2 regions of the Arthrobacter sp. SPT-J7 genome follow, and region 2 is predicted to be linked to the other one. Evidence: riboswitches for the same ligand, from Rfam matches in the RefSeq annotation. Region 2 holds a riboswitch; the other holds the start of a gene.
What was found. Region 2 has a riboswitch for guanidine ahead of AC5RWX_RS25990 (DMT family transporter). Riboswitches for the same ligand answer to the same signal wherever they lie in the genome.
Positions count from the first base shown of each region.

Region 1 (7,399 bases), on a different contig from region 2:
CTAAGTGAAGGGTTGACGGCGGCTGAGTGTAACGGTGCAGGGCACCATCCGTCGCACCCGGCCACCAACCGGCCAAGCCTGCTTCCCCGCTGTGTCATAAATATCAACCTGGCAAAAAAGTTGCCTCGTCGGTTTGGCTACTTAGGACTGCCTAACCTAAGCTCGTGGAGGGTCCCAAACATCCCTCACTGTTTGCAGAAAGAAGCTGCCTCTATGAAGCTCCGCACAAACACTCTGGTCGGCATCGCAGTAGCTGCCACCGCTGCCTTCGGCCTCGCAGCCTGTGGTTCGAACGCCGACACTGACTCCGCTGCATCCGGATCTGCCGCCGCCGACGGCATCACGGTTTACAACGCCCAGCATGAGAGCCTCACCAAGGAATGGGTCGACGCCTTCACCGCGGAGACTGGCATCAAGGTCACTGTCCGCCAGGGCTCGGACACCGAAATGTCCAACCAGATCATCCAGGAAGGCGACGCCTCGCCGGCCGATGTGTTCCTCACGGAGAACTCCCCTGCGATGACGCAGGTTGAGAACGCCGGACTCTTCGCAGATGTCGACCAGGCCACCATCGACCAGGTTCCCGCGGAATTCCGTCCTTCCACCGGCAAGTGGACCGGCATCGCCGCCCGTTCCACGGTCCTGGTGTACGACAAGAACAAGATCAGCGAAGACAAACTGCCCAAGTCGATGCTGGACTTGGCCAAACCTGAGTGGAAGACCAAGTGGGCTGCCTCGCCAACCGGCGCCGACTTCCAGGCCATCGTCTCCGCCCTGCTTGAACTCAAGGGTGAAGCCGCCACCGAGGCCTGGTTGGCTGGCATGAAGGAAAACTTCAAGGCCTACAAGGGCAACAGCACCGCCATGAAGGCAGTCAATGCCGGTGAAGTCGACGCGGCCCTGATCTACCACTATTACTACTACGGCGATCAGGCCAAGACCGGCGAGAACTCCAACAACGTCACGCCTTACTACTTCAAGAACCAGGATCCGGGTGCCTTCCTTTCGGTGTCCGGCGGCGGCGTGCTGAAGTCCTCCAAGAAGGCAGAAGACGCGCAGGCCTTTTTGAAGTTCATCACCGGCAAGCAGGGCCAGGAAATCCTGAAAAACGGCACCTCGTTCGAATACGCCGTCGGCTCGCAGGTGGACTCCAACGAGGCCCTGGTTCCGATCAAGGACCTCGAGGCCCCCACGGTGGACCCGGCCAAGCTGAACTCCACCCAGGTCACGGATTTGATGACCAAGGCAGGATTACTGTAGTTCTGTGACAACTGATCTATCGGCTCCCACTACGCTTCGTACGGGAACCACGACGGCGGGTGAGGGCAAGCGCCTTCGCCCGCCTTTCGGCGTCTCCACGGTGTCCGTGCTGGCGGTCCTCATCGCGCTGTTTTCGCTCGTCCCGTTGGGGTACGTCGCCTACATGACGGTGGCAACCGGGTGGGACACCGCCGTCGAGCTCATCTTCCGTCCGCGCGTCGGCGAACTGCTGCTGAACACCGTCATGCTGACCGTCTTCACGGTCCCGCTGTGCCTGATCCTTGGCGCGGGCGGAGCCTGGCTGGTGGAGCGCACCACGCTGCGGGGGCACCGCTGGTGGGCGGTTGCGCTGGCCGCGCCACTGGCCATTCCGGCGTTCGTCAACAGCTACTCGTGGGTCTCCGCCGTTCCCTCCCTCGGGGGAATCTGGTCCGGCGTGCTGATCGCCACCTTGTCCTATTTCCCGTTGGTGTACATACCAGCGGCGGCGGCTTTGGGCCGTCTTGATCCGGCCATAGAGCAATCCGCGGCATCACTTGGCCTGGGGCCGTGGGCTGTCTTTTTCCGCGTGGTACTCCCGCAGCTCCGCATCGCGCTCAGCGGCGGTGCACTGCTGGTTTCCCTGCACCTCTTGGCGGAGTACGGCGCCTTCGCGATGATCCGCTTTGATACCTTCACGACGGCGATCATGGTCCAGTTCCAGTCGACGTTCAACGGCACCGCCGGCAACATGCTGGCCAGTGTGCTGGTGTTCCTGTGCCTCATTCTGTTGCTGGCTGAGGTAAAGAGCCGGGGCAACGCGCGCTACGCCCGCATCGGCTCCGGTGCGCCGGCCAAGCCAACCCGGTTGGGCCTTGGCCACTACCAGTTGCCCTCGCAGCTCGCGTTGGCCGCTGTCACGGTGCTGGCCTTCGGGCTGCCCGTCTGGTTCGTGTTGCGGTGGATCATCGCGGGCGGATCGGAGGTCTGGGCTGCAGACGAATTCCTGCCCGCGCTGCTGCAGACGCTGATGTACGGGGCCGTCGGGGCTGCCGTCACCACAATGGTGGCCTTCCCCATGGCGTACTTGGCGGTGCGGCGACCCAGCGGGTTCAGCAAGCTCCTCGAACTTTCCAACTACGTGACCAGCTCGCTTCCGGGCATCGTCGTGGGCCTGGCGTTCGTCACGGTCAGCATCCGGGCGGTCCCGGGGATTTATCAAACGGCGGGGGTGCTGATTGCCGCCTATGTGCTTCTCTTTCTTCCCCGGGCGCTGGTGAACCTCCGCTCGGGGCTGGCACAGGCACCCAAGGAACTTGACGAAGCAGCGCAGTCCCTGGGCAAAGCGCCGCTGACGTCTTTCGTACGGGTGACGCTGCGGCTCACCGCACCGGCTGCTGCCGGCGGCGCCGCTCTGGTATTCCTTGCCATCGTCAACGAACTGACCGCCACGCTGCTCCTTTCGCCGAACGGGACCAGGACTCTTGCCACGGAGTTCTGGAGCAAGAGCAGCGAGATCGACTACACCGGCGCGGCACCCTACGCGCTGCTGATGATCCTGCTCTCAGCACCCATGACCTACCTGCTCTTCCAACAGTCCAAGAAAGTGGCCGGACAGTGACCGAACAATCCCCTTCCAGGCTCCCGGCACCGCGTGTAGCGCCCTCCGTGGCGCCGACCACGAATGCGCACCTGGAGATTTCCGACGTCACCAAGAACTTCGGCTCCCAGTCGGTGCTCAAAGGCGTCGATCTTTCTGTAGCCAAAGGCGGAACCACGGCGATCGTGGGTCCTTCGGGGTCCGGCAAGACCACGCTGCTGCGGCTGATTGCCGGCTTTGAACATCCGGATACCGGCTGTATCAGGCTCAGCGGCTCACCGGTTGCCGGAGACGGTGTCTGGATTCCCGCCCACAAGCGGCATGTCGGTTACGTCGCGCAGGACGGGGCGCTCTTTCCGCATCTGACCGTGGGACAGAACATCGCTTTCGGTCTCAACGCTGGAAAACTCGACGGCGGCCGACGGGCCGTGAACGCAAGGGTTAAGGAACTGCTCGAAATGGTGTCCCTGGACGCCGCGATGGCGACACGGCGACCACACCAATTGTCCGGCGGCCAGCAACAGCGCGTTGCCTTGGCGCGCGCACTGGCCCGGAAGCCCGAACTGATGCTCTTGGATGAGCCCTTCTCGGCACTGGACGCCGGTCTCCGGGTGGCCACCCGCCGCGCCGTCGCCAAGGTGCTCAGTGAAGCCGGGGTAACCACCATCCTGGTGACCCATGACCAAGCCGAAGCGCTCTCGTTTGCGGATCAAGTGGCGATCATGCGCGGCGGGAGGCTGGCGCAGATTGGCAACCCCTTCGTGGTCTACACGCGGCCGGCCGACCGCGCCACGGCCGAGTTTCTGGGCGACGCGGTGATTTTGGATGCGTGGATGGAGGGTTCCCTGGCCACCTGCTCGCTGGGCGGAGTCCCGGTCCGCCGGCCGCCGGCGCAGGGTAAGGTCCAGCTCATGCTCCGCCCGGAGCAGATCCGCATCGCGCCGGACGGCCCCATCCGGGGCGTCGTCGTCGACACCGACTACTTCGGTCCGGAAACCACTGTCCGGATTAAGCTGGCCGAGACTAATGCGGCTCACCGCGCCGCTTCCGGCAACGGGCACCGGTACCCGGGCGGCGGCGAGGTCATCACCATCCGGCACTGGAACGCTTCCATCACCAAGCCCGGGACAGAGCTCTGCCTGCGGGTGGTCGGCGAAGGCGTGGCCTTCCCGCAGGACGGTCCGTGACGGTGGCACGCCCGGGCATCCGCAGACCGTACGGTCCAGGTGATGGACAGCGGACCGGATGAGCGGTCCGGATACGATGGGGCATGGCAAAGAATGAGCAGCGGAGACGGCTGCTCGCCGACGCAGGCTTGGCCGTTCTCGCTCGTGACGGTGCGCGCGGGTTAACGCACCGCGCGGTCGACGAAGCAGCGGGCGTCCCCGTCGGGACCGCCTCGAATTACTTCCGCAGCCGCGATGGCTTGATTGCCGGCCTCGTCCACCGCATGGGCGAGCGGCTGGTTCCGGATCCGATGGACCTCGAACGCCTCGCGGCCGCACCGCCAAGCCGCGAACTGTTCGCCGACTACCTGCGCGCAATGCTGCGCCGGCTTACCGCGGAGCGGGAGGTCACGCTCGCGCTGCTCGAGCTCCGTCTGGAAGGCACGCGCCGCCCAGCTGTTGCGGCAGTCCTGGCGGACTGGCACAAGGCGGCCTTCGAGGCCGACGTCGCGTTCCACGCCGCGGCAGGGCTTCCCGGCGGTCGTCGGGAGGTTGCGCTCTTTTACTACGCGGTGGAAGGCTTTCTGCTCGACCGCCTCACCACTGAGCTGGATCCTGGCTCATCCACCGACGACGTCATCGACGCGCTCGTTGCCGGGCTGCTGCAGCGATGAGCGGCGACGGTGAAGTGATAGCGCGCAGTCCGGCGACTACAGTGGGCCCACAGCGAGGAGATGGCGAATGAACAAGGAACCGATACCGGCCGAGGCCAGCGACGCCGGCCCTTTCTACCACGGTACGAAAGCTGATTTGGCGCCGGGCGATCTGCTGGAACCGGGCTTCAGCTCGAACTATGGGCAGCGGACAAAGGCGAACTTCGTCTACCTCACCGCAACCTTGGACGCCGCAACGTGGGGAGCCGAACTCGGAGTAGGGGAGGGACCGGGAAGAATCTACCGGGTGGAACCCACCGGCCCGTTTGAAAACGACCCCAACCTGACAGACCGGCGGTTCCCGGGCAACCCCACGAGGTCCTACCGCACCAGGGAGCCGTTGCGCATCATCGAAGAGGTCGTCGGGTGGGAACCACATCCGCCCGAGGTACTGCAGAAGATGCGAAACCATCTCGAAGAACTCAAGCGGCAAGGCGTCGAAGCCATCAACGAGTGATCCACCACCGATCCTCACGCAGCCCACACCCGAGCGGCGCGCTGGTGAGGCCCGCCACCAAAGCTGCGCATCGACGTCGCGCTTTGCTAGTTTTGGGATCAAGACCTCATTCCTAGGTCTCCGGACGACGGTTCAGTACCCGGTGTGCGACAAGACTGGCCAGAGGATTTCAATCGTGGAATGGGTCATTCTCATCCTGTCCGGTGTGCTGGAAGCTGTATGGGCCACGGCACTGGGCGCGTCCAAGAACTTCCGCCGGTTGTGGCCGTCCATCATTTTTGTGGTGGCCATGGCGTTGAGCATGGCCGGCCTGGCCTACGCCATGACCGCTATCCCTGTCGGAACCGCCTATGCGGTCTGGGTAGGCATCGGTGCAGTGCTGACGGCCGCCGTGGCCATGGTTATCGGGGCCGAAAAAGCCTCGCTGATCCGGGTCCTGCTGCTGCTGGGCATCATCGGCTGCGTGGTCGGCCTCAAGGCGATCGGCTAGCGGGAGCACATCATGCATTGGATTGTTTTGTTGGTCAGCGCCGTTTTGGAAGCGGTGTGGGCCACTGCGTTGAGCCTGTCCGAGGGCTTCAACCAGCCGCTGCCTACGGTCGTGTTTTTCGTGGCCGTGACCCTGAGCATGTTGGGCTTGGGCTACGCCATGCGCGGTATCTCGCTGGGGACTGCCTACGCTGTCTGGACCGGAACGGGGGCGGCGCTCACCGTAGGCTACTCCATGCTGTTCGGCGGAGAGCCGGCGAGTGTGCTGAAGCTGCTGTTCGTCGCGGGCATCATCGGCTGCGTCATCGGGCTCAAGCTGGTTGACGGCCAGGGCGACCAGAAGGGCGACGCGAAGGCATGAAAAAGCGCCGGCAGGTAAGTGGAGGTTGGGGGGAGTCTCTCCACTACCCGCCGGCGCTTGGACCGGGCACGTCCGGCCCCTCTTTTTCACTCGCACCGTGATGAGGTGTCTCTGACACTACCGGAAGCGTCTGGGCACAGCCCCGGCAGCAGCTGGGAGAATGCTGGGTAGATAGCCGAGCGGGCGCCGGAAGCGAAGTCGGCCCGACGACGGCAGGCCCGACGCCGTGGGGGCCCGACGCCGTGATAAGACTGTGGTGGCCTTCAACCACCGCCAGCCGAGCCGACGGCGGCAACCTGGCCAACCTGAGCAAGGAGAGCGTAAATGTCCGACCATCGCCACGGAGAGTACAAGGTCCAGGGCGGCAAGCTTGTTGTTGTTGATTTTGACGTGATGGATCACAAGATCATCCGCCCGTCAGTCAGCGGGGACTTCTTCCTGGAACCGGATGAAGCCCTGGCAGACATCAACACGGCGCTGGACGGCATGAGCACCGAAAGCAGCCACGCCAATTATGCTGCAGCCATCACTGCGGCGTTGCGGCCCGACGCCCAGATGTTTGGTTTCTCCGCAGATGCCGTTGCCGTTGCCGTGCGCCGGGCCCTGAACAAGGCCACCGGGTGGCTGGACCACAAGTGGCAGGTTATTCCGCCCACTCCGCTGCCCACCCACATGCATGTGGCGATGGACGAGGTGTTGACCCGCCAGGTGGGTGCCGGGAAACGGCCGCCGACGCTGCGGTTCTGGGAGTGGGAGACGCCCTCCGTGGTGATCGGCAGCTTCCAGTCGGTGCGCAATGAGGTGGATCCGAATGGAGCCGAACGCCACGGCATCACCGTGGTGCGCCGGATCAGCGGCGGCGGGGCCATGTTCATGGAGCGGGGGAACGCCATCACCTACTCGCTGTACCTCCCGCAGACCCTGGTGGACGGGCAAAGCTTTGAAGCCTCCTATGCTTACCTCGATGCGTGGGTCATGGCCTCGCTGGAGAAGGTCGGCATCAAGGCGTTCTACCAACCGCTCAACGACATCGCGACGCCGGAGGGCAAGATCGGCGGCGCTGCACAGAAGAGGTTGGCCAATGGCGGGGTGCTCCACCATGTGACCATGTCCTACGACATCGACGCGGACAAGATGACCGACGTGCTGCGGATCGGCAAGGAGAAAATCTCCGACAAGGGCATTACCAGCGCCAAGAAGCGCGTCGACCCGCTGCGGCGTCAAACCGGCCTGAGCCGGGAAGAGATCATCGACGTGATGATCCGGACCTTCAAGGACCGCTATGCCGCCGCTGACAGCGGCTTCTCCGACGAGGAGTTGGCGATGGCCCGCGAACTCGTGGACACCAAGTTCAGCACGGAGGAGTGGCTGCAC
Region 1 covers NZ_JBNHFF010000003.1:24,099-31,497, forward strand. The annotation lists gene AC5RWX_RS05555 (iron ABC transporter substrate-binding protein) at 214-1,260, shown strand; gene AC5RWX_RS05560 (ABC transporter permease) at 1,265-2,860, shown strand; gene AC5RWX_RS05565 (ABC transporter ATP-binding protein) at 2,857-4,026, shown strand; gene AC5RWX_RS05570 (TetR/AcrR family transcriptional regulator) at 4,110-4,679, shown strand; gene arr (NAD(+)--rifampin ADP-ribosyltransferase) at 4,747-5,175, shown strand; guanidine-III (ykkC-III) riboswitch at 5,274-5,339, shown strand; gene AC5RWX_RS05580 (DMT family transporter) at 5,351-5,665, shown strand; gene AC5RWX_RS05585 (DMT family transporter) at 5,678-6,025, shown strand; gene lplAB (lipoate-protein ligase LplAB) at 6,350-7,399, shown strand, end outside.
Region 1: linked by a shared signal. The riboswitch ahead of AC5RWX_RS05580 (DMT family transporter) and the one ahead of AC5RWX_RS25990 (DMT family transporter) in region 2 are both predicted to bind guanidine.

Region 2 (7,399 bases):
ATCGCCCCGCGGCGGGGGACGACTTCGGCGCCCTCCTCTGCGATGCAGACCTTTCCGTCCTGGGCGGGGAACCTGAGGAGTACGCGAGGTACGTGGCCGATGTCCGCCAGGACTATGCGCACATCGGCGACGCTGACTTCGCTGCCGGCCGCGCCGCTGTCGTACGCCACCTGCTGGACCTGGACCCGCTGTTCCACACCGGCCGGGCGCGGGAACTGTGGCTGGGCGCCGCCCGCCGGAACCTGGAAGGCGAACTGGCGTGAACGCACCCACTTCAAACCCCCGCCACACACTCACGGCAGGTGCTGCCCACCGGCAACTGCCCTACAACGTGCGGCTGGAATGGGGGCTCGACGGCGCCAGGACGGTAACGTCCGGGGCGGACCTCGCCGTGGTGGTGGACGTCCTGTCCTTCACCACCTGTGTCAGCGTCGCCCTGGACCGGGGAGCCGTCGTTTTTCCGTTTCCCTGGAAGGACACCAGTGCCGAAGACTTCGCCGCCCACCACGGCGCCCAACTGGCAGGGCCCCGCAACGGCGGCGGGCTGAGCCTCTCCCCCGCGAGCTTCCGGGCTGCGGGGTCCTTGGAGCGGGTGGTCCTGCCCTCGCCCAATGGATCCGCCCTATGCCATGAGCTGGCGGGCGAGGTCCCCCTGGTAGCTGCGGTATCGCTCCGCAATGCGGCAGCAACGGCCGACTGGGTGATGGCCAACTTCCCTGAAGATGCCGTGATCGCTGTGATTGCCGCCGGTGAACACTGCCCGGACCGCACCCTCCGCCCGGCTGTGGAGGACCAGATCGGCGCCGGCGCGTTCATCGCGGGCTTGGTGGCTGCGGGCAAGGGCGGCTACGAGGCCGAAGACGGCAGGCACGGTTACTCACCCGAAGCCGTGGCCGCGATGGCGGTGTTCGACGCGGCGGAGCCGCGGCTCCGGGATATGCTGCACGGGTGTTCCAGCGGCCGCGAGCTGGCCGGCGCCGGCTATGCCGGCGACGTGGATATCGCCGCGGAACTGGACGACAGCAGCACCGTGGCCCTCCTGATCAACGGGGCATTCACTCCCCGCTGATGGACCTGCGCCCGGCTGGTCCGGCCGGACCCAAGGAATACTTCCAGCCACCCGGACCTTTACGGTTCTGGCAGGAGGATGCAACACTGCTCGGATGACCCTGCGCATCAAGTCCCTTTGCATCGATTCGACCGATCCTAAAGTGCCCGCGGACTTCTGGGAGAAAGCGCTGGGGTGGCGCCGGACGTACGAGGCGGACGATGAGATTGTGCTGGAGCCGCCGGCCGGCAGCCCCGAGGACGGAGTGTCCCCGGACCTGCTCTTCCTCAAGGTGCCCGAGCGCAAGGAGGTCAAGAACAGGCTTCACCTGGACCTGCGGCCCGGGGACCGCGACGCAGAGGTTGCAAGGCTCGTGGGCCTTGGTGCCAAACGCGTTTCTGTGGGCCAGGGCCCTGAGGTTACCTGGGTGGTAATGGCTGATCCGGACAGCAATGAGTTCTGCGTCCTGCGGGCGCTGCGGCCGGATGAGCCAACGGAGTAGAGGGCCCGTCAGCTCATCAGTACCCGGGTGCTGTCGGCGGGGCACCGCCCCGGCTTACCGGTAGGCCGTGACGAACGGCGCGTCGGTGGGCACGATCTGCTTGCCCAGCGGCATCAGGGACACCGGGATGAGCTTAAGGTTGGCGATGGCTAGCGGGATGCCGATGATGGTGATGGCCATGGCAAAGGCCGTGACCACGTGGCCGATAGCGATCCAGATGCCCGCCACCAGCAGCCAGATCACGTTGCCCAGCAGGGAAAAGACTCCTGTTCCGCCGGGCTTGTCCACCACTGTGCGGCCGAACGGCCACAGCGTGTATGACGCAATCCTGAACGAGGCGATGCCCCACGGAATGGTGATGATCAGGAGGCAGCAGATGACGCCGGCCAGGAAGTAGCCCAGCGCAAGCCAGAATCCCCCGAAAACCAGCCAGATGATGTTGAGCAGTGTCTTCATTCATCCATTGTGCCCCGGGGCACTGACAATAGGATGGGGTTTGCCCTGACCGGGCCGTCAACCCGGCTGCTACACGGGGGCAGCCGCGCCCTTCGCCGCCCGCACAAAGGCACGCACCTTGGCCAGGTCCTTCACGCCCCGGGATGCCTCCACACCGGAGGAGACATCGACGCCCCAGGCGTGGGCTGCCGCGGAGGACGCACCCACGTTGGCGGGGTCGAGCCCGCCGGCGAGCAGCCAGTGCCGTCCTTGAAGAACCGGCAGGGCGGCCACGGAGGCGTAGTCCCACGCCTTCCCGGAGCCCGGCACCGCGGCGTCAATCAGCAGCAGGTCCTCGCCCCAGTTCTCGAACTCCTCCGGAGCGGCAGCCATGGTGACTGCCCTGATCAGCTTCATGCCGGCATCGTGCACGGTAGCGACGTCCTCACGGGTGCGGGGGCCGTGCAGCTGGATCCATTCCAGCCCGGCAGCGCGGGCGATCGCCACGGCGTCGGCCACCGGTTCGTGGCGGAATACTGCGATGGGCGAGACTCCTGCGGGGACCTCCGCCAGCAACGAGGACGCCTGGGATGGCGAGACAACGCGGGGGCTGGCGGTGAGGACGAAGCCCACGGCATCCGCCCCGGCACTTACCGCTTCACGGACGGATTCGGGCGTACTGAGCCCACACACTTTCACAAACATTCCCGGCTCCTTGAGGCTGTTCTTGTGTTATTCCCCCGGAGGAGAGTAGCAGGAAGGCGGGCCGCGGGATGTACGCGGGGGAATTAGGCTGGGCAGATGGAGATCATCCGCTTTGCAGACCTTAAACCCGAACCCTGGCGGAACGGCGGCGGGGTGACGCGCCAGCTGGCCAGCCACCCTGCCACAGGTTCCGCGCAGGACGGGTCCTGGGACTGGCGGGTCAGCATCGCTGACGTCAGCAAGGCCGGCGATTTCTCCGCGTTCCCAGGGATGGAGCGGGTGCTGACGGTGGTGGAGGGTGAACTCCTGCTGCTGTCCGTGGACGGCGCCGAACATCCCCTGGAGAAGTACCGTCCTTTCCGGTTTCCGGGCGGGGCCAGCACGCAGGCTTCCCTTCCGACGGGTGATATCCGGGACCTCAACGTCATCACGCGGGCAGGCCGCTTCAAGGGCTTCACGTCCATCATCGAGCTCTCGAAAAAACGTGCCAAGCCCATCTTCGAAGGACAGCTGGGGATCCTGCTCCAGGGACAGGCCACGGCAGCCGCAGGAACCAACGAACCCGAGGCACTGACGCGATACGACGCAGTGGTGGGTTCCGACGTCGACACCCCTGACGTCCTGGGCCGCGGTTTCCTTGCCGTCGTCTCGATCGACCCTGTTGAGGATGGGCCCGGCGCGGAATAGGAGAGCCTCGCCTTTGGGAAGCAGAGCCTTTCCACACTGGTGGCTCCACGCAGCCGTCCCTAAACTCGGGCTATGACCACTTCAACGTTCAATGCGCTCCTGTCCACCCAGATCGGCAACGAATTCACGGCATCGCAGCAGTACATTGCCGTGGCGACCTGGTTTGCCAATCAGGACCTCCCCCAGTTGGCCAGGTATTTCTACCGCCAGTCCGTGGAGGAACGGAACCACGCCATGATGATGGTGCAGTACATGCTGGACCGCGACATCGCCTTCACCATTCCGGGCGTCCCCGCCGTCCGCAACGACTTCACCTCGGTCACCGAGCCGTTGGCCCTTGCCCTCCAGCAGGAAAAGGAAGTCACCCGCAACATCGAGGACCTTTTCCGGGCAGCCCGCGGCGAGAACGACGCACTGGGCGAGCAGTTTATGCTCTGGTTCCTGAAGGAGCAGGTTGAGGAAGTCGCGTCCATGACCACGCTGCTGAACATCGCCGAGCGGGCGGACAACCTGTTCGACATCGAGAACTTCATTGCCCGTGAAACCATCGGCGACGGCGGCCGCGACTCATCGGCGCCCGAGGCAGCCGGCGGCGCCCTATGAGGTCCGGGGCTGCCTGGTGGTGAGGTTTCCCACCATCAGTGGCCGCCCGGCGTCGGGCGTTGCTACGCTGGAGAGGTAGACTCCGCAAACGGGCCTCCGGACGACGGTTCAGTACCCGGCACGCGACAAGACTGGCCAAAGGATCTGTCATGCCGTGGTTAATCCTCATCCTTTCCGGCGCCCTTGAAGCGGTGTGGGCAGCAGCTCTGCACCTCGCCTTCCAGGCGTCCGGCCGGCGCCGCATCGCCCCCGCCGCGCTCTTCCTGGTCTCCGCGGCCGCCAGCACCGGCGGCCTGGCCATCGCCATGCAATCGATACCCACCGGCACGGCGTACGCGGTGTGGGTAGGCGTGGGTGTGGTGCTGACCTCCGCCTACGCCATCGTCACCAAGGTGGAACGCCCGACGGCGGCACGGCTCCTCCTGCTGTCCGGCATCGCAGTGTGCGTGGTCGGCCTGAAGGTGGTGGCGTAATGCTGCGGCGCTCGATTCCTTGGCTTGTGCTTATCGCCTCAGCCGTTCTCGAAGCGGTGTGGGCCACCGCTCTCGGTTTGTCCGACGGCTTCACCGAGCCCTTTCCCACACTGGTCTTCGCAATAACGGCAACGTTGAGCATGCTGGGCCTGGGCATGGCCATCCGGACCATTCCCCTGGGCACCGCCTACGCCGTTTGGGTGGGAATTGGTGCGGCACTGACCGTGGGTTGGGCTATGGCCACCGGCATGGAAGCCTTCAGCGTGGTGAAAGTGGTGTTTATTGCCGGAATCGTTGGCTGCGCGGCTGGGCTCAAAGCGCTGCCCGGAGGAGCCGACGCCGACGAGCCGGAAACTGCCTTCCACTCCAGCCGCTGAAGCTCCCCATGTTTCAGGTAGGCCGATGGCGTGGCCCGGGGGTCGCCGTCGGATGTGGCGTTCCTGGAATGAAAGGATGGGGAGATTCAACGGGCGGTCTAGGCTTTTGCCATGGACTCCCCCGAGATCATCCACGCGATGGCCGCACTGCGGGAAAGGCTCGTCCCTGGTACGCGGACCATCCTGGGCATTGCGGGTGCCCCTGGTTCCGGCAAGTCCACCTTCGCCGAGTGGATCCGGCAGCAGTTCGAGCCCGGGCAGGCCATAGTGGTACCCATGGACGGCTTCCACCTCGGCAACACCATCATCGATGGCACCCCGCTGCGGCAGCGCAAGGGAGCCATCGACACGTTCGACGCCGGCGGTTATCTTTCGCTGCTGCGCCGCCTGGTGCGCCGGGATGAGCCGGTGGTTTACGCTCCGGAGTTCCGTCGCACCTTGGATGAACCCGTAGCAGCTTCCGTCGCCATCCCGGCAGACGTCCCGCTGGTGATCACCGAGGGTAACTACCTGCTGATGGAACAGGAACCCTGGAAATACATCAGGGCGCAGCTGGACGAGGTTTGGTTTGTCGACACGCCCCCGGAGCTGCGCCTGGCCCGCTTGGTGGAACGGCACGTTTCATTTGGGATGGAACGGACTGCGGCTGAGGCTTGGGCAACCGGCCCGGACGAAGCCAACGCGGTGGTGATCCAAGCAACCCGTTCAGCTGCGGACCGGGTCATTCCCTGGCATTAGGACTGACGGAATACAAGCTACCGGGAGGGTGTTCCTGGCTTGGACAACTTGAATGATGGGAGCACGGTCATGGCAGCAGCAGTCCACCTTGGCGACGGCCTCGAGGTCAGCCCTCTCGGCTTCGGCGGAATGGCACTCACACCGGTTTACGGGGAGGTTGATCCGGCTGGCGCGCTCAGGACGCTTCATCACGCCGTCGACTCGGGCGTCAGCTTCATCGACACGGCAGACGTCTACGGCGGTGGCAGCAACGAGGAACTGATCGCGCATTTACTGAAGACGCGGCGGGACGAGGTCCAGCTTGCCACCAAGTTCGGCCTGGTGGGCTCGCCGGCGGACGGCTATACGGACATCCGGGGCGACGCCGTACATATCCGCCAGGCCGTGGACCGGAGCCTGCAGCGGCTGGGCACGGACGTGATAGACCTCTACTACATGCACCGCCGTGACCTCCGCGTTCCGATTGTGGAAACCGTGGAGGCCATGGCGGAGCTTGTGCAGCAGGGCAAGGTCAAGCACCTGGGACTGTCGGAGGTGACGGCCCAGGAGCTGGAGGATGCATCCGCAATCCACCCTATTGCGGCGGTCCAGAGTGAATGGTCCATCTGGAGCCGCGACGTGGAACGCAACGTTGTTCCTGCGGCCGCCGCCCTGGGAGTGGGTTTTGTGCCGTACTCGCCTTTGGGCCGGGGATTCCTCACCGGCACCGTTGACGCTTCCAGCTTGGGGGACAACGACTTCCGACGGCGGATTCCCCGCTTCGCCCCTGACGCGGCGAGCGCCAACCAGGCAGTGGTGGCCACCGTCCGGTCCGTGGCGTACGAACTGGGAGCGACGCCTGCGCAGGTGGCCCTGGCCTGGCTGCTCGCCCAAGGCAAGCTGCTCGGCCTGCCCGTCGTCCCCATTCCCGGCACCCGCAAGACTCACCGGATCGACGAAAACCTTGGCGCGCTGGCCCTGGAGCTGAGCCGTCCGCAACTGGACGCACTGGCACAGGCTTCTGACGGCGTCGTCGGTTCCCGCTCAGCGGATCCCCACTGGGTGTCTGAAGGCCGCGAACAGGCGTCCCTAGACTGAAGCCTATGGACTCACTTCTTTACGACCTGCCGGCGCTGACCATCCGCCGGATTTCCGTCAGCGGGATGGACAACAACGTCTACGTGCTGACTGCCAAAGCCAGCGGCGAACAGGTGCTGATCGACGCCGCGGATGACGTGCCGGCTATCCGGCAGCTGCTACAGGATTCGGCCGCGGATACGTCCGCCGGGCGCAGACTTGCCCTGATCGCCACCACGCACCAGCACTGGGACCACGTGCGGGCGTTGAAGGAGCTAGTGGCCGTTACGGGCGCGCCCACTGCTGCAGGAAAGGACGACGCCGACGCGTTGCCTGTTGCGGTTGACCGGCACCTTAAGCACGGGGACACGGTGGCCGTGGACGGCTTCGAGCTGACGGCGGTCCACCTGCGCGGGCACACCCCTGGGTCAATCGCATTTGTGTACGGGGACCCGGAAGGCCCCGCGCACATTTTTTCCGGCGACTCGCTGTTCCCGGGCGGGGTGGGAAACACCCAGAACGATCCGGATCGGTTCACGCAGCTTTTCACCGACGTCGGTGAGCGGCTGTTCGGCGCTTATTCGGACACCGCCATCGTGCATCCCGGCCACGGCAAGCCGACCACCCTTGGTGCAGAACGGCCGCACCTGGAGGAGTGGCGCGCCCGCGGCTGGTAGCGTTCAGGCCGCGCTGCGTTGGGTGATTCGCGCTGCGCAGAATCCCGGACGCTATCGATATACCCGTAGCGCCCGGGATTTTGGGATCGCCAGCTGAT
Region 2 covers NZ_JBNHFF010000118.1:2,587-9,985, forward strand. The annotation lists gene AC5RWX_RS25955 (DUF4031 domain-containing protein) at 1-263, shown strand, start outside; gene AC5RWX_RS25960 (2-phosphosulfolactate phosphatase) at 260-1,069, shown strand; gene AC5RWX_RS25965 (VOC family protein) at 1,164-1,550, shown strand; gene AC5RWX_RS25970 (YccF domain-containing protein) at 1,605-2,006, opposite strand; gene AC5RWX_RS25975 (phosphoribosylanthranilate isomerase) at 2,076-2,690, opposite strand; gene AC5RWX_RS25980 (HutD/Ves family protein) at 2,787-3,377, shown strand; gene AC5RWX_RS25985 (ferritin) at 3,450-3,980, shown strand; guanidine-III (ykkC-III) riboswitch at 4,056-4,120, shown strand; gene AC5RWX_RS25990 (DMT family transporter) at 4,130-4,453, shown strand; gene AC5RWX_RS25995 (DMT family transporter) at 4,453-4,830, shown strand; gene AC5RWX_RS26000 (nucleoside/nucleotide kinase family protein) at 4,942-5,568, shown strand; gene AC5RWX_RS26005 (aldo/keto reductase) at 5,638-6,645, shown strand; gene AC5RWX_RS26010 (MBL fold metallo-hydrolase) at 6,651-7,301, shown strand.